DNA from 4 places in the Carnobacterium inhibens subsp. inhibens DSM 13024 genome. Region 4 is predicted to be linked to each of the others. Evidence: a T-box and tRNA genes for the amino acid it is inferred to sense, from the RefSeq annotation. Region 4 holds a T-box; the other regions hold tRNA genes.
What was found. A T-box is a leader RNA that pairs with one kind of tRNA and senses whether it is charged. The one in region 4 lies ahead of BR65_RS01580 (valine--tRNA ligase), so its partner is inferred to be a tRNA-Val.
Positions count from the first base shown of each region.

Region 1: it has a tRNA-Val gene. The T-box ahead of BR65_RS01580 (valine--tRNA ligase) is inferred to sense a tRNA for this amino acid. The anticodon was not compared.
Region 2: it has a tRNA-Val gene. The T-box ahead of BR65_RS01580 (valine--tRNA ligase) is inferred to sense a tRNA for this amino acid. The anticodon was not compared.
Region 3: it has a tRNA-Val gene. The T-box ahead of BR65_RS01580 (valine--tRNA ligase) is inferred to sense a tRNA for this amino acid. The anticodon was not compared.

Region 1 is NZ_JQIV01000006.1:578,331-584,010, forward strand. Features, by position in the region: gene BR65_RS03885 (DUF2188 domain-containing protein) at 1-188, shown strand, start outside; gene BR65_RS03890 (YtxH domain-containing protein) at 249-758, opposite strand; gene BR65_RS03895 (aspartate aminotransferase type Ic) at 901-2,160, opposite strand; tRNA gene BR65_RS03900 (tRNA-Leu) at 2,485-2,568, opposite strand; tRNA gene BR65_RS03905 (tRNA-Cys) at 2,602-2,672, opposite strand; tRNA gene BR65_RS03910 (tRNA-Gln) at 2,706-2,777, opposite strand; tRNA gene BR65_RS03915 (tRNA-His) at 2,788-2,860, opposite strand; tRNA gene BR65_RS03920 (tRNA-Trp) at 2,896-2,969, opposite strand; tRNA gene BR65_RS03925 (tRNA-Tyr) at 3,003-3,086, opposite strand; tRNA gene BR65_RS03930 (tRNA-Phe) at 3,092-3,167, opposite strand; tRNA gene BR65_RS03935 (tRNA-Asp) at 3,207-3,279, opposite strand; tRNA gene BR65_RS03940 (tRNA-Val) at 3,291-3,363, opposite strand; tRNA gene BR65_RS03945 (tRNA-Glu) at 3,415-3,486, opposite strand; tRNA gene BR65_RS03950 (tRNA-Ser) at 3,499-3,587, opposite strand; tRNA gene BR65_RS03955 (tRNA-Asn) at 3,648-3,721, opposite strand; rRNA gene rrf (5S ribosomal RNA) at 3,738-3,853, opposite strand; rRNA gene BR65_RS03965 (23S ribosomal RNA) at 3,945-5,680, opposite strand, start outside.
Region 2 is NZ_JQIV01000006.1:2,256,673-2,262,352, forward strand. Features, by position in the region: rRNA gene BR65_RS11850 (16S ribosomal RNA) at 1-747, shown strand, start outside; rRNA gene BR65_RS11855 (23S ribosomal RNA) at 965-3,885, shown strand; rRNA gene rrf (5S ribosomal RNA) at 3,977-4,092, shown strand; tRNA gene BR65_RS11865 (tRNA-Val) at 4,117-4,192, shown strand; tRNA gene BR65_RS11870 (tRNA-Lys) at 4,194-4,266, shown strand; tRNA gene BR65_RS11875 (tRNA-Leu) at 4,306-4,390, shown strand; tRNA gene BR65_RS11880 (tRNA-Thr) at 4,424-4,496, shown strand; tRNA gene BR65_RS11885 (tRNA-Gly) at 4,504-4,575, shown strand; tRNA gene BR65_RS11890 (tRNA-Leu) at 4,626-4,714, shown strand; tRNA gene BR65_RS11895 (tRNA-Arg) at 4,718-4,791, shown strand; tRNA gene BR65_RS11900 (tRNA-Pro) at 4,825-4,898, shown strand; tRNA gene BR65_RS11905 (tRNA-Ala) at 4,910-4,982, shown strand; tRNA gene BR65_RS11910 (tRNA-Met) at 5,013-5,086, shown strand; tRNA gene BR65_RS11915 (tRNA-Ile) at 5,112-5,185, shown strand; tRNA gene BR65_RS11920 (tRNA-Ser) at 5,223-5,312, shown strand; tRNA gene BR65_RS11925 (tRNA-Met) at 5,340-5,412, shown strand; tRNA gene BR65_RS11930 (tRNA-Asp) at 5,451-5,523, shown strand; tRNA gene BR65_RS11935 (tRNA-Gly) at 5,530-5,600, shown strand; tRNA gene BR65_RS11940 (tRNA-Ile) at 5,609-5,680, shown strand, end outside.
Region 3 is NZ_JQIV01000006.1:592,623-598,302, forward strand. Features, by position in the region: gene BR65_RS03995 (ROK family transcriptional regulator) at 1-1,097, shown strand, start outside; tRNA gene BR65_RS04000 (tRNA-Leu) at 1,302-1,385, opposite strand; tRNA gene BR65_RS04005 (tRNA-Cys) at 1,419-1,489, opposite strand; tRNA gene BR65_RS04010 (tRNA-Gln) at 1,523-1,594, opposite strand; tRNA gene BR65_RS04015 (tRNA-His) at 1,605-1,677, opposite strand; tRNA gene BR65_RS04020 (tRNA-Trp) at 1,713-1,786, opposite strand; tRNA gene BR65_RS04025 (tRNA-Tyr) at 1,820-1,903, opposite strand; tRNA gene BR65_RS04030 (tRNA-Phe) at 1,909-1,984, opposite strand; tRNA gene BR65_RS04035 (tRNA-Asp) at 2,023-2,095, opposite strand; tRNA gene BR65_RS04040 (tRNA-Val) at 2,107-2,179, opposite strand; tRNA gene BR65_RS04045 (tRNA-Glu) at 2,231-2,302, opposite strand; tRNA gene BR65_RS04050 (tRNA-Ser) at 2,315-2,403, opposite strand; tRNA gene BR65_RS04055 (tRNA-Asn) at 2,463-2,536, opposite strand; rRNA gene rrf (5S ribosomal RNA) at 2,553-2,668, opposite strand; rRNA gene BR65_RS04065 (23S ribosomal RNA) at 2,760-5,680, opposite strand.
Region 4 is NZ_JQIV01000006.1:75,427-81,106, forward strand. Features, by position in the region: gene BR65_RS01565 (amidohydrolase) at 1-841, shown strand, start outside; gene BR65_RS01570 (redox-sensing transcriptional repressor Rex) at 1,012-1,671, shown strand; gene tpx (thiol peroxidase) at 1,798-2,289, shown strand; T-box leader at 2,342-2,578, shown strand; gene BR65_RS01580 (valine--tRNA ligase) at 2,652-5,297, shown strand; gene BR65_RS01585 (bifunctional folylpolyglutamate synthase/dihydrofolate synthase) at 5,494-5,680, shown strand, end outside.

The DNA of each region.
Region 1 (5,680 bases), 500 kb from region 4:
AACTATTAGACAATGCTGTTGAAGTTTTTTATGAAGACGATCATTGGGTAGTAAAAACAAAAGAAGCTAAACGGGCAAGTGATACATTCGATAAAAAATCGGATGCAGTAGATCGAGCTCATGAAATTGCTGAAAATAAAGATTCTGAGGTCATCATTTACAAAAAAGATGGCTCACGTCAAAAATAAATAAGACACTAACGATAAAAGTTTCTCTCATCGTTAGTGTCTTATTTTATCCAATTATGGTTAAAAATTATCTAATGGTTTATTTTCAGCAGTTGTTTCATCGATTTCCATTTTCGCTTCATCAATAACGGCACGTGAAATGTCTTTTGCTTCTACAGTTGTTTGAGCTACTTGATCTTTTAAACTTGTAGCAGTATATTTTGCTTCATTCAATGCATCACTCAAGTTTGCTTTTAAATTTTCCTTACTTCCTGGTACGCCATCTTTGACGTCTTGCAAGTCAGATTTTAGAATTTGAGAATCCATTTTAATTTGTTCTGATAATTGTTTTGAAACCAATTTCATGTCTGTTTTTAATCCAGCTGCAGCATCTGTTGCAATAGCTTTAAAATCTCCACCGCGTTCTTTTGCAATAGACATATAATCGCTCGATGATTCTTTAATCATTTCAGCTTTATCTTTCAGCTCTCTTTGGTATTCTTCTCCAGATTTAGGTGCAAACAAGTATGCTGCTGCATAAGCTGCTGCTCCTCCTATTGCTGCTCCTAACCAAAATGTTCCTTTTGACATCTATTCATCTTCCTCTCTATGATAAAACTAACGTTGCTCATATTTATTAAATCCATTTAACTTTTTTTCTACTATCCCTATTCTACACTTTTTATGTTCAAATGAACAAAGTTAGCCTTTTATTTTCTAAAATTCTCTCTATTTATAAAGATTGTTGTTTTTTTAACGTAATGTATTCAATACATAAACAAATCGCATCCATGGCTGCATCTAAGTCTTCTAACGATACCGGTGTCGGAGCTAAACGAATACTGTTGTCAGAAGGATTTTTACCGTATGGATAGGTGGCTCCCGCATCAGTAACGGCTACTCCTATTTTAGCAAGTGCTCCAACAATCTCTGTTGCGCAACCTGGTTGTGTAGTTAAATGAACAAAATAGCCACCTTTTGGTTCTGTCCATTCGACACAATCTTTACCGGTAAAGTAATGCATTAATTTTTGATTGATCAAATCAAATTTGGGTTTTAAAATAGCAGCGTGCTTATCCATATGTTGAGAAATATGATTTTTATCTTTTAAAAATTTTACGTGACGCATCTGATTGATTTTATCGAATCCTATCGTTTGATACGAAAGTTCTTTTGCAATGAAATCAATATTCTTTTTACTTGCTCCTAAAGCCGCTACACCTGCTCCAGGAAAAGTAACTTTTGAGGTTGAACAAAACATCCAAGAACGCTCTGGATTCCCTGCTGCTTTACAAGCTGTTAATATATTTTTAACGGCTTTCTTTTCATTCGTCAAATGATGAACAAGATAAGCATTATCCCATAGAATCATAAAATCATCTGCTTTTGTTTCCATACTAGCCAATTGATCGACTACTTCATCTGAATAGGTTACCCCAGTTGGATTGCTGTACGTAGGAACACACCAGATACCTTTTATAGTAGGATCGTTCGCCACAAGCTTTTTAACTTCATCCATATCAGGTCCGTCATTGTTTAATCCAATGGGAATCATTTCTATTCCTAATTTTTCAGTCATGGCAAAATGACGATCGTAACCTGGACTTGGACATAAAAATTTAACCCGTTTTTTATTGGTTTGATTTTTTATTTTTGCAAATAAGTTTGATGTAATGACTAAGTACATCAAGTTTAAACTGGAATTCCCACCAATCAAGATCTCATCTCGTTCAGTTTCTAATAATTCTGAAAATAACTCTTTTGCTTCAGATATTCCGGTCAATTCTCCATAATTGCGAATATCTATCGTACCTTGGCTTAAAAAATCAGTTGGAGAAGATAATACATTTAGCATTGGTTCAGACAACTGTAATTGTTCTTTACTAGGTATTCCTCTTTTTATATTTAAGTTTAATGGATGTTTTAAACAGTCAGTGTATTTTATTTTTAAGTGTTCAAGATGATTCATTGATTCTTCTATCGTTTGTGTCATTCTACTAACTCCTCTCGAGATACTCTTCTAGTAAAAAGTATAGCGAAGAATAATTAAGAAAGCAAAACAAACTTAACGATTCAACTCTTGGCTTGCCCATTATTTTTTCTCAAAGTCCCATTTGACTAAAAGTATAGCAGCTAATAAAAATGGTTACCTCTTGAATCTTAATAAAGAACGCTCACAATGAATGAATCGTAAAACTCTTTTTTACACCTTTATCATAACAGATCGTCTTACTATAATGAATAAATCCCTGTAGGGATACTTTATTTTTAGACAAAAAAAGAAACCAACGTTTTATATACGTTGATTTCTTTAGTATACCGGCGGCCGGAATCGAACCGGCACGCCCTCGCGGGCACAGGATTTTGAGTCCAGCGCGTCTACCAGTTCCGCCACGCCGGCATATGGACTGCTTATTTTTCATCTTTAGGCATAAGGCGGTAACCGGATTTGAACCGGTGATGAAGGTTTTGCAGACCTCTGCCTTACCACTTGGCTATACCGCCATCTTTTTAGTTGAATGTATAGATTCAATTAAACTGGGCTAGCTGGATTCGAACCAACGCATGAGGGAGTCAAAGTCCCTTGCCTTACCGCTTGGCTATAGCCCAATAAAAAAAAGGCGACTGATGGGGTTCGAACCCACGCATGCCGGAACCACAATCCGGTGTGTTAACCACTTCACCACAATCGCCATGGTATTACTTGTTTTATCCACTTTTTAAAAAATGGCAGGGGTAGTAGGAATTGAACCCACACTGATGGTTTTGGAGACCATAGTTCTACCTTTAAACTATACCCCTATCTAAATAATAAGGTCGTTCTTTTAAAAAAAATGGTGGAGGGGGGCAGATTCGAACTGCCGAACCCGAAGGAGCGGATTTACAGTCCGCCGCGTTTAGCCACTTCGCTACCCCTCCATTAATGGTGGCCTGGGACAGAATCGAACTGCCGACACCTTGAGCTTCAATCAAGTGCTCTACCAACTGAGCTACCAGGCCATTATAAGAATGGTTTTTTTATTTTATTTATCAAACCAACGGTCTCGACGGGAATCGAACCCGCGATCTTCTGCGTGACAGGCAGACATGTTAACCCCTACACCACGAGACCTTTTGAAACAATGGAGGTTGACGGGATCGAACCGCCGACCCTCTGCTTGTAAGGCAGATGCTCTCCCAGCTGAGCTAAACCTCCTGAGGATTACTTAGTCACTTCTAGTTAATGAATCAGTAACGTCGTTACTGATGACCCGTACGGGAATCGAACCCGTGATACCGCCGTGAAAGGGCGGTGTCTTAACCGCTTGACCAACGGGCCTTCATGTTCAAACGGAGAGTAAGGGATTCGAACCCTTGAGACAGTGTTCACCGCCTACATGATTTCCAATCATGCTCCTTCGGCCGCTCGGACAACTCTCCAGATTCGGTTCACCACGATATTCTCGTTTGTTTTTTTATTTACATAGATGGACTATGGTACTCCGCAAGTAGGACTCGAACCTACGACATCATGATTAACAGTCATGCGCTACTACCAACTGAGCTATTGCGGAATAATTAATTGAATCTGCGTGGCAGCGTCCTACTCTCACAAAGGGAAACCCTTCACTACCATCGGCGCTAAGAAGCTTAACTGCTGTGTTCGGCATGGGAACAGGTGTGACCTTCTTGCCATCGCCACCACACAAATTTCAATCTAGAGAACGTTGTTCTCTCAAAACTGGATAAGTTAAAAACTTGTTCTTCATTTAGAAACCGTCGTACACCGTTTATTCTTTGGTTAAGTCCTCGACCGATTAGTATTGGTCCGCTCCATCTATCGCTAGACTTCCACTTCCAACCTATCAACCTGATCATCTCTCAGGGGTCTTACTCACTTACGTGATGGGAAATCTCATCTTGAGGGGGGCTTCACGCTTAGATGCTTTCAGCGTTTATCCCGTCCACACATAGCTACCCAGCAATGCCCTTGGCAGAACAACTGGTACACCAGAGGTGTGTCCATCCCGGTCCTCTCGTACTAAGGACAGCTCCTCTCAAATTTCCTACGCCCGCGACGGATAGGGACCGAACTGTCTCACGACGTTCTGAACCCAGCTCGCGTACCGCTTTAATGGGCGAACAGCCCAACCCTTGGGACCGACTACAGCCCCAGGATGCGATGAGCCGACATCGAGGTGCCAAACCTCCCCGTCGATGTGGACTCTTGGGGGAGATAAGCCTGTTATCCCCAGGGTAGCTTTTATCCGTTGAGCGATGGCCCTTCCATGCGGAACCACCGGATCACTAAGCCCGACTTTCGTCCCTGCTCGACTTGTAGGTCTCGCAGTCAAGCTCCCTTATGCCTTTACACTCTGCGAATGATTTCCAACCATTCTGAGGGAACCTTTGGGCGCCTCCGTTACACTTTAGGAGGCGACCGCCCCAGTCAAACTGCCCGTCAGACACTGTCTCCCAGCCCGATAAGGGCTGTGGGTTAGAGTGGTCATACAGCAAGGGTAGTATCCCACCAACGCCTCCACCAAGACTGGCGTCCTGGCTTCAATGGCTCCTACCTATCCTGTACAAGCTGTACAAACACTCAATATCAAACTGCAGTAAAGCTCCATGGGGTCTTTCCGTCCTGTCGCGGGTAACCTGCATCTTCACAGGTACTATAATTTCACCGAGTCTCTCGTTGAGACAGTGCCCAGATCGTTACGCCTTTCGTGCGGGTCGGAACTTACCCGACAAGGAATTTCGCTACCTTAGGACCGTTATAGTTACGGCCGCCGTTTACTGGGGCTTCAATTCTGAGCTTCGCCCGAGAGCTAACCCATCCTCTTAACCTTCCAGCACCGGGCAGGCGTCAGCCCCTATACGTCATCTTACGATTTTGCAGAGACCTGTGTTTTTGATAAACAGTCGCCTGGGCCTATTCACTGCGGCTGACCAATTGGTCAGCACCCCTTCTCCCGAAGTTACGGGGTCATTTTGCCGAGTTCCTTAACGAGAGTTCTCTCGCACACCTTAGGATTCTCTCCTCGACTACCTGTGTCGGTTTGCGGTACGGGCAGTTTGTTTCTAACTAGAAGCTTTTCTTGACAGTGTGACATCGGGAACTTCGGTACTTAATTTCCCTCCCCATCACAACTTGTTCTTAAAGAAGCAAGCATTTGACTCACTTCAAAACTTGTTGCTTGGACGCGCATATCCAACAGCGCGTATTCCTTAGCCTACTGTGTCCCTCCATTGTTCAAACAAAACAAACTGGTACAGGAATCTCAACCTGTTGTCCATCGTCTACGCCATTCGGCCTCGACTTAGGTCCCGACTAACCCTGGGAGGACGAGCCTTCCCCAGGAAACCTTAGTCATTCGGTGGACGGGATTCTCACCCGTCTTTCGCTACTCATACCGGCATTCTCACTTCTAAGCGCTCCACTAGTCCTCACGATCTAGCTTCAACGCCCTTAGAACGCTCTCCTACCATAGAACCAATGGTTCTATCCACAGCTTCGGTGTTATGTTTAG
Region 2 (5,680 bases), 2.2 Mb from region 4:
TGGTAGTCCACGCCGTAAACGATGAGTGCTAAGTGTTGGAGGGTTTCCGCCCTTCAGTGCTGCAGCTAACGCATTAAGCACTCCGCCTGGGGAGTACGACCGCAAGGTTGAAACTCAAAGGAATTGACGGGGACCCGCACAAGCGGTGGAGCATGTGGTTTAATTCGAAGCAACGCGAAGAACCTTACCAGGTCTTGACATCCTTTGACCACTCTAGAGATAGAGCTTTCCCTTCGGGGACAAAGTGACAGGTGGTGCATGGTTGTCGTCAGCTCGTGTCGTGAGATGTTGGGTTAAGTCCCGCAACGAGCGCAACCCCTATTATTAGTTGCCAGCATTCAGTTGGGCACTCTAGTGAGACTGCCGGTGATAAACCGGAGGAAGGTGGGGATGACGTCAAATCATCATGCCCCTTATGACCTGGGCTACACACGTGCTACAATGGATGGTACAACGAGTCGCAAGGTCGCGAGGCCAAGCTAATCTCTTAAAGCCATTCTCAGTTCGGATTGCAGGCTGCAACTCGCCTGCATGAAGCCGGAATCGCTAGTAATCGCGGATCAGCACGCCGCGGTGAATACGTTCCCGGGTCTTGTACACACCGCCCGTCACACCACGAGAGTTTGTAACACCCGAAGTCGGTGAGGTAACCCTTTTGGGAGCCAGCCGCCTAAGGTGGGACAGATAATTGGGGTGAAGTCGTAACAAGGTAGCCGTATCGGAAGGTGCGGCTGGATCACCTCCTTTCTAAGGAATATAACGGAAACCCACACATTCGTACTTACTTTGTTTAGTTTTGAGAGGTCTAATCTTCTCAATAGATAGATGTTGTTCTTTGAAAACTGGATAAAGTTAAAAAATTGTAATTCAAGTAAGAAACCAGAAACACACCGAAAAGTTTTAAAAATGAGTTTTTTAAGGTTCTCATCGTAAGATGAGTATTGAACATTAACGATTAACCATAGGTTAAGTTAATAAGGGCGCACGGTGAATGCCTTGGCACTAGGAGCCGATGAAGGACGGGACTAACGCCGATATGCTTTGGGGAGCTGTAAGTAAGCTTTGATCCAAAGATTTCCGAATGGGGGAACCCAGCATCTTTGATAGGATGTTACTGCTAACTGAATACATAGGTTAGTAGAGGTAGACGCAGAGAACTGAAACATCTAAGTACCTGCAGGAAGAGAAAGAAAAATCGATTCCCTGAGTAGCGGCGAGCGAAACGGGAATAGCCCAAACCAGAAAGCTTGCTTTCTGGGGTTGTAGGACTGAACACATAGAGTCATAAATGGATTTGGTAGGAGAAGCGACCTGGAAAGGTCTGCCGAAGAAGGTAAAAGCCCTGTATCCGAAACCACATCCACTCTGATCAGTATCCTGAGTACGGCGGAACACGAGAAATTCCGTCGGAATCCGGGAGGACCATCTCCCAAGGCTAAATACTCCCTAGTGACCGATAGTGAACCAGTACCGTGAGGGAAAGGTGAAAAGAACCTCGGAAGAGGAGTGAAATAGCCCCTGAAACCGTGTGCCTACAAATAGTTAAAGCCCGTTAATGGGTGATAGCGTGCCTTTTGTAGAATGAACCGGCGAGTTACGATCCCATGCGAGGTTAAGTTGATGAGACGGAGCCGTAGCGAAAGCGAGTCTGAATAGGGCGAATGAGTATGTGGTCGTAGACCCGAAACCAAGTGATCTACCCATGTCCAGGTTGAAGGTGCGGTAATACGCACTGGAGGACCGAACCCACGTATGTTGAAAAATGCGGGGATGAGGTGTGGGTAGCGGAGAAATTCCAATCGAACTTGGAGATAGCTGGTTCTCTCCGAAATAGCTTTAGGGCTAGCCTCGGAATTAGAATCATGGAGGTAGAGCAACTGTTTGGACTAGGGGCCCTTCTCGGGTTACCGAATTCAGATAAACTCCGAATGCCATTGATTTATATCCGGGAGTCAGACTGCGAGTGATAAGATCCGTAGTCGAAAGGGAAACAGCCCAGACCACCAGCTAAGGTCCCAAAGTTTATGTTAAGTGGAAAAGGATGTGGAGTTGCTTAGACAACTAGGATGTTGGCTCAGAAGCAGCCATCATTTAAAGAGTGCGTAATAGCTCACTAGTCGAGTGACCCTGCGCCGAAAATTTACCGGGGCTAAACATAACACCGAAGCTGTGGATAGAACCATTGGTTCTATGGTAGGAGAGCGTTCTAAGGGCGTTGAAGCTAGATCGCGAGGACTAGTGGAGCGCTTAGAAGTGAGAATGCCGGTATGAGTAGCGAAAGACGGGTGAGAATCCCGTCCACCGAATGACTAAGGTTTCCTGGGGAAGGCTCGTCCTCCCAGGGTTAGTCGGGACCTAAGTCGAGGCCGAATGGCGTAGACGATGGACAACAGGTTGAGATTCCTGTACCAGTTTGTTTTGTTTGAACAATGGAGGGACACAGTAGGCTAAGGAATACGCGCTGTTGGATATGCGCGTCCAAGCAACAAGTTTTGAAGTGAGTCAAATGCTTGCTTCTTTAAGAACAAGTTGTGATGGGGAGGGAAATTAAGTACCGAAGTTCCCGATGTCACACTGTCAAGAAAAGCTTCTAGTTAGAAACAAACTGCCCGTACCGCAAACCGACACAGGTAGTCGAGGAGAGAATCCTAAGGTGTGCGAGAGAACTCTCGTTAAGGAACTCGGCAAAATGACCCCGTAACTTCGGGAGAAGGGGTGCTGACCAATTGGTCAGCCGCAGTGAATAGGCCCAGGCGACTGTTTATCAAAAACACAGGTCTCTGCAAAATCGTAAGATGACGTATAGGGGCTGACGCCTGCCCGGTGCTGGAAGGTTAAGAGGATGGGTTAGCTCTCGGGCGAAGCTCAGAATTGAAGCCCCAGTAAACGGCGGCCGTAACTATAACGGTCCTAAGGTAGCGAAATTCCTTGTCGGGTAAGTTCCGACCCGCACGAAAGGCGTAACGATCTGGGCACTGTCTCAACGAGAGACTCGGTGAAATTATAGTACCTGTGAAGATGCAGGTTACCCGCGACAGGACGGAAAGACCCCATGGAGCTTTACTGCAGTTTGATATTGAGTGTTTGTACAGCTTGTACAGGATAGGTAGGAGCCATTGAAGCCAGGACGCCAGTCTTGGTGGAGGCGTTGGTGGGATACTACCCTTGCTGTATGACCACTCTAACCCACAGCCCTTATCGGGCTGGGAGACAGTGTCTGACGGGCAGTTTGACTGGGGCGGTCGCCTCCTAAAGTGTAACGGAGGCGCCCAAAGGTTCCCTCAGAATGGTTGGAAATCATTCGCAGAGTGTAAAGGCATAAGGGAGCTTGACTGCGAGACCTACAAGTCGAGCAGGGACGAAAGTCGGGCTTAGTGATCCGGTGGTTCCGCATGGAAGGGCCATCGCTCAACGGATAAAAGCTACCCTGGGGATAACAGGCTTATCTCCCCCAAGAGTCCACATCGACGGGGAGGTTTGGCACCTCGATGTCGGCTCATCGCATCCTGGGGCTGTAGTCGGTCCCAAGGGTTGGGCTGTTCGCCCATTAAAGCGGTACGCGAGCTGGGTTCAGAACGTCGTGAGACAGTTCGGTCCCTATCCGTCGCGGGCGTAGGAAATTTGAGAGGAGCTGTCCTTAGTACGAGAGGACCGGGATGGACACACCTCTGGTGTACCAGTTGTTCTGCCAAGGGCATTGCTGGGTAGCTATGTGTGGACGGGATAAACGCTGAAAGCATCTAAGCGTGAAGCCCCCCTCAAGATGAGATTTCCCATCACGTAAGTGAGTAAGACCCCTGAGAGATGATCAGGTTGATAGGTTGGAAGTGGAAGTCTAGCGATAGATGGAGCGGACCAATACTAATCGGTCGAGGACTTAACCAAAGAATAAACGGTGTACGACGGTTTCTAAACGAAGAACAAACTTTTAACTTATCCAGTTTTGAGAGAACAACGTTCTCTAGATTGAAATTTGTGTGGTGGCGATGGCAAGAAGGTCACACCTGTTCCCATGCCGAACACAGCAGTTAAGCTTCTTAGCGCCGATGGTAGTGAAGGGTTTCCCTTTGTGAGAGTAGGACGCTGCCACGCAGATTCAATTATTTTTTCTCAGATGGAGGTTTAGCTCAGCTGGGAGAGCATCTGCCTTACAAGCAGAGGGTCGGCGGTTCGATCCCGTCAACCTCCACCATGAGTCATTAGCTCAGTTGGTAGAGCATCTGACTTTTAATCAGAGGGTCGCAGGTTCGAATCCTGCATGACTCATAACTAATCATTCAACATGTTTAGTTATGCCATACTTTTGCGGGTGTGGCGGAATTGGCAGACGCACTAGATTTAGGATCTAGCGTTGAAAGACGTGGGGGTTCAAGTCCCTTCACCCGCACCATTTTTTTTGAATGATTAGTGAAGTACCACTTTAGCCGGCTTAGCTCAGTTGGTAGAGCATCTGATTTGTAATCAGAGGGTCGAGGGTTCAACTCCTTTAGCCGGCATTTTGTTGCGAAAGTAGTTCAGTGGTAGAACATCACCTTGCCAAGGTGGGGGTCGCGGGTTCGAATCCCGTCTTTCGCTTACTAGTTCAACTAGTGAGCTCATTCGTAAGAATGACAAGCTGTTCTAATGCCGGGGTGGCGGAACAGGTAGACGCACAGGACTTAAAATCCTGCGGTGAGTGATCACCGTGCCGGTTCGATTCCGGCCCTCGGCACCATTTGCACCCATAGCTCAATTGGATAGAGTACTTGACTACGAATCAAGGGGTTAGAGGTTCAAGTCCTCTTGGGTGCATTTCTTTTGTAAAAAAGATAAAACTCAGCATTACGGGAAGTAGCTCAGCTTGGTAGAGCACTTGGTTTGGGACCAAGGGGTCGCAGGTTCGAATCCTGTCTTCCCGATTTAAAATTTAGGGGCCTTAGCTCAGCTGGGAGAGCGCCTGCCTTGCACGCAGGAGGTCAGCGGTTCGATCCCGCTAGGCTCCACTTTTTTAAAAATATTCACCTTATTATTATGGCGGTGTAGCTCAGCTGGCTAGAGCGTCCGGTTCATACCCGGGAGGTCGGGGGTTCGATCCCCTTCGCCGCTATTATTATTATTATTTAAAAGATCTTGGACCTTTAGCTCAGTTGGTTAGAGCAGACGGCTCATAACCGTCCGGTCGTAGGTTCGAGTCCTACAAGGTCCATTAATCAGTAAAGATTAAAGTAACCTTGTATCATTATGGAGGATTACCCAAGTCCGGCTGAAGGGAACGGTCTTGAAAACCGTCAGGTGTGTAAAAGCACGCAAGAGTTCGAATCTCTTATCCTCCTTTTTTTAAAATGATTCATTAATATTATCGCGGGGTGGAGCAGTTGGCAGCTCGTCGGGCTCATAACCCGAAGGTCACAGGTTCAAGTCCTGTCCCCGCAATTTATCTTTTGTAAAAAAGATAGTATAAAAGTAAAAAAGGTCTCGTGGTGTAGGGGTTAACATGTCTGCCTGTCACGCAGAAGATCGCGGGTTCGATTCCCGTCGAGACCGTTTTTTGCGGGTGTAGTTTAGTGGTAAAACCACAGCCTTCCAAGCTGTTGATGCGAGTTCGATTCTCGTCACCCGCTTTTTTTATGGGCCTATAGCTCAGCTGGTTAGAGCGCACGCCTGATAAGCGTGAGGTCGATGGTTCGAGTCCATTTAGGCC
Region 3 (5,680 bases), 520 kb from region 4:
AAGAGACAGGGATTACTCCCGCAACGGTAACTGAAATTGCCCGGAAGCTAATCAGTGATCAACTTATCCATGAGTCCGGGGAATTAAGTACTGAACTAAATAAGTCAGGTAGAAAAAAAATTCTGGTGGATATTTCTCCCAATCATAGTTTTTACGTTGGTGTAGAGTTATCTGAAAAATTCTTTTGTTATTGCCTTATAGATAATAAAGGGAATTTACTTAAAGAAAAGATTATACAGCATAACCCATTACTACCAGAAACTAATCTTACTGAATCACTTTTCATTACAGAATTGCATTTATTTATAGACCAAAGCTCTAAGTATTCCCCTCAAGCTATAGGTATCGCAGTACCTGGACATTTTAATGAAGAAACACAGACTATTTTAACTAATAACTTATTCTGGAAAAAGTTCAATTTAACTCAGTTATTATCTACTACTGACCTACCACTTTATTTTAAAAATAATGTCCAATGTATGGCTTTATTCGAACGATTGTTTAGTCTTAGTAATAAGGATGACAATTTAACTTTTTTACACGTAGGACGTGGTATGTTTTGTTCCTCTATTTACCAAAGTAAGCTATACGGTAGCAATAACCGATTAGTGGGTGAAGTCGGACATATTGTTGTTCATCCTGATGGTGAACTTTGCGAATGTGGCAAAAGAGGCTGTCTACAAACTTATGCTAGTGAATCATGGATCATTAAAAAATCCCAAATTCTTTTTGATAACTCTGATAGCACTTATTTAAGGCAGCTCGTATCTAATCGATCTCACTTAACTATTGATACTATTTTACAAGCTTATAAGTTAGGTGATGAAGGTGTAATAAATATCTTGCATAATGCTATTAAATATCTCTCAATTACAATCAATAATTTATCTATGATGATTGATACCAACAAAATGATCATTCATGGTGAACTATTTAAAGAAGTACAACTCTCAGAGTTAATAAAAGATTATTTGGAAAAAAACGTGACTTTATTGGCAACCGAAAAAAAAATTCCAGTAAAAATAAAAAACTATTCAACTATCAACGGTGCCTTATCAGCTGCTGGTCTTTGCGTAGCCAAACAATTGCTTAATTGATTTTTTGTTAATTAATCAATTTAGAGTTTTTATTAATTTACTAAATTTTATGAACAAGTCACCCTATGAAATGTAGTACTGATCACACGATAGGCGAACTGATGAAAGCTTATAGTAACTTTCTCTACTTAAATGAAGATTTATTGAGCTGATTAAACAAAAAAAAGAGCTTCAAGAACGAAATGTTCTTGAAGCTCTTTAGTATACCGGCGGCCGGAATCGAACCGGCACGCCCTCGCGGGCACAGGATTTTGAGTCCAGCGCGTCTACCAGTTCCGCCACGCCGGCATATGGACTGCTTATTTTTCATCTTTAGGCATAAGGCGGTAACCGGATTTGAACCGGTGATGAAGGTTTTGCAGACCTCTGCCTTACCACTTGGCTATACCGCCATCTTTTTAGTTGAATGTATAGATTCAATTAAACTGGGCTAGCTGGATTCGAACCAACGCATGAGGGAGTCAAAGTCCCTTGCCTTACCGCTTGGCTATAGCCCAATAAAAAAAAGGCGACTGATGGGGTTCGAACCCACGCATGCCGGAACCACAATCCGGTGTGTTAACCACTTCACCACAATCGCCATGGTATTACTTGTTTTATCCACTTTTTAAAAAATGGCAGGGGTAGTAGGAATTGAACCCACACTGATGGTTTTGGAGACCATAGTTCTACCTTTAAACTATACCCCTATCTAAATAATAAGGTCGTTCTTTTTAAAAAAATGGTGGAGGGGGGCAGATTCGAACTGCCGAACCCGAAGGAGCGGATTTACAGTCCGCCGCGTTTAGCCACTTCGCTACCCCTCCATTAATGGTGGCCTGGGACAGAATCGAACTGCCGACACCTTGAGCTTCAATCAAGTGCTCTACCAACTGAGCTACCAGGCCATTATAAGAATGGTTTTTTATTTTATTTATCAAACCAACGGTCTCGACGGGAATCGAACCCGCGATCTTCTGCGTGACAGGCAGACATGTTAACCCCTACACCACGAGACCTTTTGAAACAATGGAGGTTGACGGGATCGAACCGCCGACCCTCTGCTTGTAAGGCAGATGCTCTCCCAGCTGAGCTAAACCTCCTGAGGATTACTTAGTCACTTCTAGTTAATGAATCAGTAACGTCGTTACTGATGACCCGTACGGGAATCGAACCCGTGATACCGCCGTGAAAGGGCGGTGTCTTAACCGCTTGACCAACGGGCCTTCATGTTCAAACGGAGAGTAAGGGATTCGAACCCTTGAGACAGTGTTCACCGCCTACATGATTTCCAATCATGCTCCTTCGGCCGCTCGGACAACTCTCCAGATTCGGTTCACCACGATATTCTCGTTTGTTTTTTATTTACATAGATGGACTATGGTACTCCGCAAGTAGGACTCGAACCTACGACATCATGATTAACAGTCATGCGCTACTACCAACTGAGCTATTGCGGAATAATTAATTGAATCTGCGTGGCAGCGTCCTACTCTCACAAAGGGAAACCCTTCACTACCATCGGCGCTAAGAAGCTTAACTGCTGTGTTCGGCATGGGAACAGGTGTGACCTTCTTGCCATCGCCACCACACAAATTTCAATCTAGAGAACGTTGTTCTCTCAAAACTGGATAAGTTAAAAACTTGTTCTTCATTTAGAAACCGTCGTACACCGTTTATTCTTTGGTTAAGTCCTCGACCGATTAGTATTGGTCCGCTCCATCTATCGCTAGACTTCCACTTCCAACCTATCAACCTGATCATCTCTCAGGGGTCTTACTCACTTACGTGATGGGAAATCTCATCTTGAGGGGGGCTTCACGCTTAGATGCTTTCAGCGTTTATCCCGTCCACACATAGCTACCCAGCAATGCCCTTGGCAGAACAACTGGTACACCAGAGGTGTGTCCATCCCGGTCCTCTCGTACTAAGGACAGCTCCTCTCAAATTTCCTACGCCCGCGACGGATAGGGACCGAACTGTCTCACGACGTTCTGAACCCAGCTCGCGTACCGCTTTAATGGGCGAACAGCCCAACCCTTGGGACCGACTACAGCCCCAGGATGCGATGAGCCGACATCGAGGTGCCAAACCTCCCCGTCGATGTGGACTCTTGGGGGAGATAAGCCTGTTATCCCCAGGGTAGCTTTTATCCGTTGAGCGATGGCCCTTCCATGCGGAACCACCGGATCACTAAGCCCGACTTTCGTCCCTGCTCGACTTGTAGGTCTCGCAGTCAAGCTCCCTTATGCCTTTACACTCTACGAATGATTTCCAACCATTCTGAGGGAACCTTTGGGCGCCTCCGTTACACTTTAGGAGGCGACCGCCCCAGTCAAACTGCCCGTCAGACACTGTCTCCCAGCCCGATAAGGGCTGTGGGTTAGAGTGGTCATACAGCAAGGGTAGTATCCCACCAACGCCTCCACCAAGACTGGCGTCCTGGCTTCAATGGCTCCTACCTATCCTGTACAAGCTGTACAAACACTCAATATCAAACTGCAGTAAAGCTCCATGGGGTCTTTCCGTCCTGTCGCGGGTAACCTGCATCTTCACAGGTACTATAATTTCACCGAGTCTCTCGTTGAGACAGTGCCCAGATCGTTACGCCTTTCGTGCGGGTCGGAACTTACCCGACAAGGAATTTCGCTACCTTAGGACCGTTATAGTTACGGCCGCCGTTTACTGGGGCTTCAATTCTGAGCTTCGCCCGAGAGCTAACCCATCCTCTTAACCTTCCAGCACCGGGCAGGCGTCAGCCCCTATACGTCATCTTACGATTTTGCAGAGACCTGTGTTTTTGATAAACAGTCGCCTGGGCCTATTCACTGCGGCTGACCAATTGGTCAGCACCCCTTCTCCCGAAGTTACGGGGTCATTTTGCCGAGTTCCTTAACGAGAGTTCTCTCGCACACCTTAGGATTCTCTCCTCGACTACCTGTGTCGGTTTGCGGTACGGGCAGTTTGTTTCTAACTAGAAGCTTTTCTTGACAGTGTGACATCGGGAACTTCGGTACTTAATTTCCCTCCCCATCACAACTTGTTCTTAAAGAAGCAAGCATTTGACTCACTTCAAAACTTGTTGCTTGGACGCGCATATCCAACAGCGCGTATTCCTTAGCCTACTGTGTCCCTCCATTGTTCAAACAAAACAAACTGGTACAGGAATCTCAACCTGTTGTCCATCGTCTACGCCATTCGGCCTCGACTTAGGTCCCGACTAACCCTGGGAGGACGAGCCTTCCCCAGGAAACCTTAGTCATTCGGTGGACGGGATTCTCACCCGTCTTTCGCTACTCATACCGGCATTCTCACTTCTAAGCGCTCCACTAGTCCTCACGATCTAGCTTCAACGCCCTTAGAACGCTCTCCTACCATAGAACCAATGGTTCTATCCACAGCTTCGGTGTTATGTTTAGCCCCGGTAAATTTTCGGCGCAGGGTCACTCGACTAGTGAGCTATTACGCACTCTTTAAATGATGGCTGCTTCTGAGCCAACATCCTAGTTGTCTAAGCAACTCCACATCCTTTTCCACTTAACATAAACTTTGGGACCTTAGCTGGTGGTCTGGGCTGTTTCCCTTTCGACTACGGATCTTATCACTCGCAGTCTGACTCCCGGATATAAATCAATGGCATTCGGAGTTTATCTGAATTCGGTAACCCGAGAAGGGCCCCTAGTCCAAACAGTTGCTCTACCTCCATGATTCTAATTCCGAGGCTAGCCCTAAAGCTATTTCGGAGAGAACCAGCTATCTCCAAGTTCGATTGGAATTTCTCCGCTACCCACACCTCATCCCCGCATTTTTCAACATACGTGGGTTCGGTCCTCCAGTGCGTATTACCGCACCTTCAACCTGGACATGGGTAGATCACTTGGTTTCGGGTCTACGACCACATACTCATTCGCCCTATTCAGACTCGCTTTCGCTACGGCTCCGTCTCATCAACTTAACCTCGCATGGGATCGTAACTCGCCGGTTCATTCTACAAAAGGCACGCTATCACCCATTAACGGGCTTTAACTATTTGTAGGCACACGGTTTCAGGGGCTATTTCACTCCTCTTCCGAGGTTCTTTTCACCTTTCCCTCACGGTACTGGTTCACTATCGGTCACTAGGGAGTATTTAGCCTTGGGAGATGGTCCTCCCGGATTCCGACGGAATTTCTCGTGTTCCGCCGTACTCAGGATACTGATCAGAGTGGATGTGGTTTCGGATACAGGGCTTTTACCTTCTTCGGCAGACCTTTCCAGGTCGCTTCTCCTACCAAATCCATTTATGACTCTATGTGTTCAGTCCTACAACCCCAGAAAGCAAGCTTTCTGGTTTGGGCTATTCCCGTTTCGCTCGCCGCTACTCAGGGAATCGATTTTTCTTTCTCTTCCTGCAGGTACTTAGATGTTTCAGTTCTCTGCGTCTACCTCTACTAACCTATGTATTCAGTTAGCAGTAACATCCTATCAAAGATGCTGGGTTCCCCCATTCGGAAATCTTTGGATCAAAGCTTACTTACAGCTCCCCAAAGCATATCGGCGTTAGTCCCGTCCTTCATCGGCTCCTAGTGCCAAGGCATTCACCGTGCGCCCTTATTAACTTAACC
Region 4 (5,680 bases):
TGTTCATTTATTGATTCATCATGAAGAACTCCATGCGTATAATCGTTCTAATGAAATCTTTTTAGATGGCAATCCTTATATCGAATTAGGCGCAATGAAAATCTTTTATGATGGAACAGTTGGTTCGCAAACAGCATTGATGAGTCAACCTTATGCCGGAACAAATCATTACGGCCTTCAAGTTCAAAAGGATGAGGTTTTTTTAAACTTAATAAAAGCAGCTCGTAAAGCGAAGTTGCCAGTAGCTATTCATATATTAGGAGATAGAGCTTTCGAAAAAGTAATTGAAACACTCAATGAATACCCTCCATTACCGGGTCAACTTGACCGTATGATTCACACTCCATGGCTAAATGAAGAATTACTAAAGAAAGCTAAAAGTTTACCATTAGTTTTTGACCTACAGCCTCAATTTATGAGTAGTGACTTGCCTTGGGCATTAGATGTTTTAGGCGAGAACCATCCGCCTTTGGTATTTGCTTGGAAGAGTATAAAGGAATCCGGTTTTCCGGTTGCAGGCGGCAGTGATGCGCCAGTTGAAATCCCAAACCCTTTTTATGGCATCCATGCAGCTGTTACTAGGACTGTGAGAGAAGGTAAAACAGCTGAACGTTATTTTCCTGAAGAAGAACTTTCTGTATATGAAGCAATTTCTTTGTACACCACTGGAAGTGCAATTGCTGGCTACAAAGAAGATTCTAGAGGAAAAATAAAACCTGGCTATATAAGTGATTTTACTATTCTAAAACAAAACCCTTTTAAAGTGAAACCAGAATATTTAAGTAAAGTGGAAGTTTCAAAAACAGTGATTAATGGAAAAATTGTTTACCAAAAAAAATAAAGTAGGCTTTAAAATTGAATACAGAGAAAAAGAAGATGAAGTTCAAATACGTATCTTCTTTTTCTTTGTATTCAATATAATTGTGATTAATATCACAATTATATTGAGTTAAGGATAAAAAGATGATATGATAATAAAGAAATTAAAGCTTGGGAGGCAGAAATGTGGAGATGAATACGAAGATACATCAAATTCCGAATGCAACAGCACAAAGATTACCCATTTATTACCGTTCATTAAAAAAGTTAAATGAATCTGGTGTAGAGCGTGTTAAATCAAAAGAATTAAGCCAGATGACACAGATTCCTTCTGCAACGATCCGACGTGATTTTTCTCATTTTGGTGAATTAGGCAGAAGTGGATACGGCTATGAAGTTACTTATGTAACGGAAGTTTTTCGTGAGTTATTAAATGTGAATAATATCATTAACGTTGTACTTGTTGGAGCAGGAAACCTTGGGAAAGCGATATTAAGAAATAATTTAAAAAAAGAAAAAAATATCACCATCAAAGGTGCTTTTGATATTGAGTCAAGTTATTTTGGAAAGGAAATTTCAGGAGTGCCAATTTTGCCTATGGAACAGATGAAGAATTTTATTATAAAAGAACAAATTCGTACAGCCATTTGTGCCGTACCTAGTGAAGTGTCTCAAAAAGTAGTGGAACAATTAATTGATGCAGGTATCACTTCTATTTTAAACTTTGCCCCAGGTAGAATAAGAGTGCCGGATAATATTCAAATGAAGTATATTGATTTTTCTAGCGAAATTTTTACTATGGTTTATCAAAATGAAGCTCTTTATCCAGCCAGTTTAGGTGAAGAAGAGTAGGATTACAGGTAAAAAAAGTAAGCTAGCGTAATTTGCCGGGGCATTTGTTTTGTGCTGGAATGTTGCTTTAAAAAAGGATTCTTCGTATACTATTTTAAGAGGAAGCATAGAATAGGGAGTGTTCATATGGAAATAACGAAAAAAGGTACACCGTATAAGTTAAAAGGGATCCAACCAAAAGTTGGAGATAAAGCACCTGATTTTAAAGTTGAAAATTTAGCAGATGAACTAGTTAAATTAAGTGACTTTTCTGGAAAAGTTGTGTTAATCAGTGTAATCCCGGATATCGATACGCGAGTATGCGCGTTGCAAGCTAAAGAGTTTAATAAAATTGCCAGCGAACTAGATGGTGTCCAGTTGATCACTATTTCTAATAACTCGAAAGAAGAACAAGCTGAATGGTGTGCTGGAAAAGATATCTCAATGGAAATGCTGCATGACAGTAACTTGGAATTTGGGGAGGCCTATGGTTTGGTTATGGAAGAGCTTGAAAAGTTAGCTCGTTCAGTTTTTGTGATCAACCCTAGAGGTGAGATCGTTTATCAAGAGATCGTTCCTGAAATGTCTAGTGAGCCAGATTATGATCAAGCTATCAAAGCGACAAGAGCTGCACGTTGATTAAAAAAGATGCATATTGAAAAGTAGCATTTTTAATGCTACTATATAAAAATAAAAGGCAATGAACAAGAGGAGTAATTTTATTTGCTGACTTTGAGAGAATAGAACAGATGCTGAGAGTTCTTAGTCACAGTAAAATGAAGGTAGCTTGGGAGCTGGCAAAGTGAAAGTAAAGTAACTTTGTTCGGAGTAACGATCCGTTAAAAATGGAACTAAGAGGTATACTTTTGAAGATAGCAGAAGTATGCAATATAGGTGGTACCGCGAGTGAACAGCATTCGTCCTAATAATAATTTATTATTAGGATGGATGCTTTTTTTGTTTTTCAGATTTATTAAGTGATATTGTAAAGGAGAGATAAAATGACAGATGAATTGAAAATGTCTACTAAATATCAACCAAATGAAGTAGAAGCTGGTCGTTATGAAAAATGGGTAGAAAAAGGACTATTTAAACCAAGTGGAGATAAAACGAAAGAAGCTTATTCTGTTGTTATTCCGCCTCCCAATGTAACAGGGAAATTGCATTTAGGTCATGCTTGGGATACGACTCTGCAAGATATTATCGTTAGACAAAAAAGAATGCAAGGATACGATACATTATGGTTGCCGGGAATGGATCATGCTGGAATCGCAACTCAAGCAAAAGTAGAAGCAAAACTTGCTGAGGATGGAATTTCACGCTATGATCTTGGACGCGATAAATTTATTGATACGGTATGGGATTGGAAAGAGGAATACGCAAGTGTGATTCGTGAGCAATGGGCAAAAGTGGGTATTTCAGTTGATTATAGCCGTGAACGTTTTACATTAGATGAAGGATTATCTGAAGCGGTTCGTAAAGTATTTGTAACAATGTACAATAAAAAATTGATTTACCGTGGAGAATACATTATCAACTGGGACCCAAAAGCTAAAACGGCTTTATCAGATATTGAAGTGATCCATAAAGATGTTGAAGGTGCTTTTTATCATATGAGTTATCCTTTAACAGATGGTAGTGGAGTAGTTGAAATCGCTACGACGCGACCTGAAACGATGTTGGGTGATACAGCGATTGCAGTTCATCCTGAAGATGAACGGTACCAACATTTAATTGGTAAAACAGTTATGTTGCCACTAATGAATCGTGAAATTCCGATTGTTGCAGATGACTACGTTGAGATGGATTTTGGTACGGGTGTAGTGAAAATTACTCCTGCTCATGATCCTAATGACTTTGAAGTTGGGAAACGCCATGACTTGCCGCAGATCAATGTGATGAACGATGATGGTTCAATGAATGAACTAGCTGGTAAATATGAAGCGATGGACCGTTTTGAAGCTCGTAAAGCTGTTATAAAAGATTTAGAAGCAGAAGGACGACTTATCAAAATTGAAAAAATGATACACAGTGTTGGTCATTCAGAGCGTACAGGCGTTGTAGTAGAACCAAGATTATCTACACAATGGTTTGTAAATATGGCTCCATTGGCTAAAGAAGCTATTGAAAGCCAAGGCACAGAAGAGAAAGTGAACTTTGTGCCAGAACGTTTTGAAAATACGTATATGCGTTGGATGGAAAATGTTCATGATTGGGTAATTTCACGTCAATTATGGTGGGGTCACCGTATCCCAGCTTGGTACCATAAAACAAGTGGTGAATTATACGTAGGAATGGAAGCTCCTGAAGATAGCGAAAACTGGGTGCAAGATCCAGATGTTTTGGACACTTGGTTTAGTTCAGCATTATGGCCGTTTTCTACAATGGGATGGCCTGATGAAGAATCTGAAGATTTTAAACGTTATTTCCCTACAAACACACTTGTAACGGGATACGACATTATTTTCTTCTGGGTTAGCCGTATGATGTTCCAAAGTCTAGAATTCACTGGGAAACGTCCTTTCAACAACGTGTTGATTCATGGTCTTATCCGTGATACTGAAGGTCGGAAAATGAGTAAATCTCTAGGTAACGGAATTGACCCAATGGATGTTATTGAAAAATACGGAGCTGATGCACTACGTTGGTTCTTGTCAAACGGTTCTGCTCCAGGGCAAGATGTTCGTTTCAGCTATGACAAAATGGATGCTGCTTGGAATTTTATTAATAAAATTTGGAACGCTAGTCGTTTTGCCTTGATGAATATGGAAAACTTTACTGTCGATCAAATTGATTTATCAGGTGAAAAAACAGTTGCTGACCGTTGGATTTTGACAAAATTAAATGAAACAGTTGAAAAAGTAACAGACTTATTTGAACGGTTTGAATTTGGTGAAGCAGGCCGTCATTTGTACCACTTTATCTGGGATGATTTTTGTGACTGGTACATCGAAATGAGTAAAGAAGTATTGTTTGGAGAAGATGAAAAAGCGAAACAAATGACCAGAAGTATTTTAGCTTATGTATTGGATCAAACATTACGTTTATTGCACCCAATTATGCCTTTTGTTACAGAAGAGATCTGGGAAAATATTCCTCATGAAGGGGAATCATTGGTAGTAGCGGATTACCCAGTTGTACACCCTGAATTATCTGATGAAGCAGCAACTAAAGGTATGGATGTGCTGATGGAACTGATTCGTTCGGTCCGTAATAGTCGTTCTGAAGTAAATACACCGCTGTCTAAAAAAATCGAATTATTGATCAAAACAAATGATCAAACCATTGAACAATTTTTGAAAGACAATACTTCTTATATTGAACGATTCTGTAATCCTGAAACATTGACGATTTCAAGTAATATAGAAGCTCCTGAAACAGCTATGGCTTCTGTGATTACAGGTGCTGAAATCTACTTGCCGTTGGCTGGTCTGATCAACTTGGAAGAAGAAATCACTCGTCTTGAAAAAGAATTAGACAAGTGGAGTAAAGAAGTTAAACGGGTTGAAGGGAAATTAGCAAACAAAAGATTTGTAGAAAATGCTCCTGATGCAGTAGTTGAAGCTGAAAAGGCTAAACAAGTCGATTATCTTGAAAAACAAGTTGCAGTAACAGAACGTATAAAAGTATTGAAAGATCAACTTTAATTTTTTTTAGAGCTATATAACTTTAAAGCGAGTAAAACCTAAGATGATTCTTAGCTTTTGCTCGCTTTATTATTGGGCAGCAATTGAAAAAACAGAATCGAAATTTAAATGAGCCCCTTTATTTTCATGGTTGAAATGACTAAGGTAGTTTATAATTAAATAATATAGGGAATAGAAAAATAGGTGGAGGTAAATGATGTTCACTACGTATGAAGAAGCACTAAACTGGATTCATGCAACTAGAACTTTTGGGAAGAAGCCAGGATTAAAACGAATGGAATGGATGTTAAGTCAAGTAAATCATCCCGAAAGAAAATTTAAATCAATACACATTGCAGGAACAAACGGAAAAGGTTCTACACTAGCTTTCTTAAGAAACATGT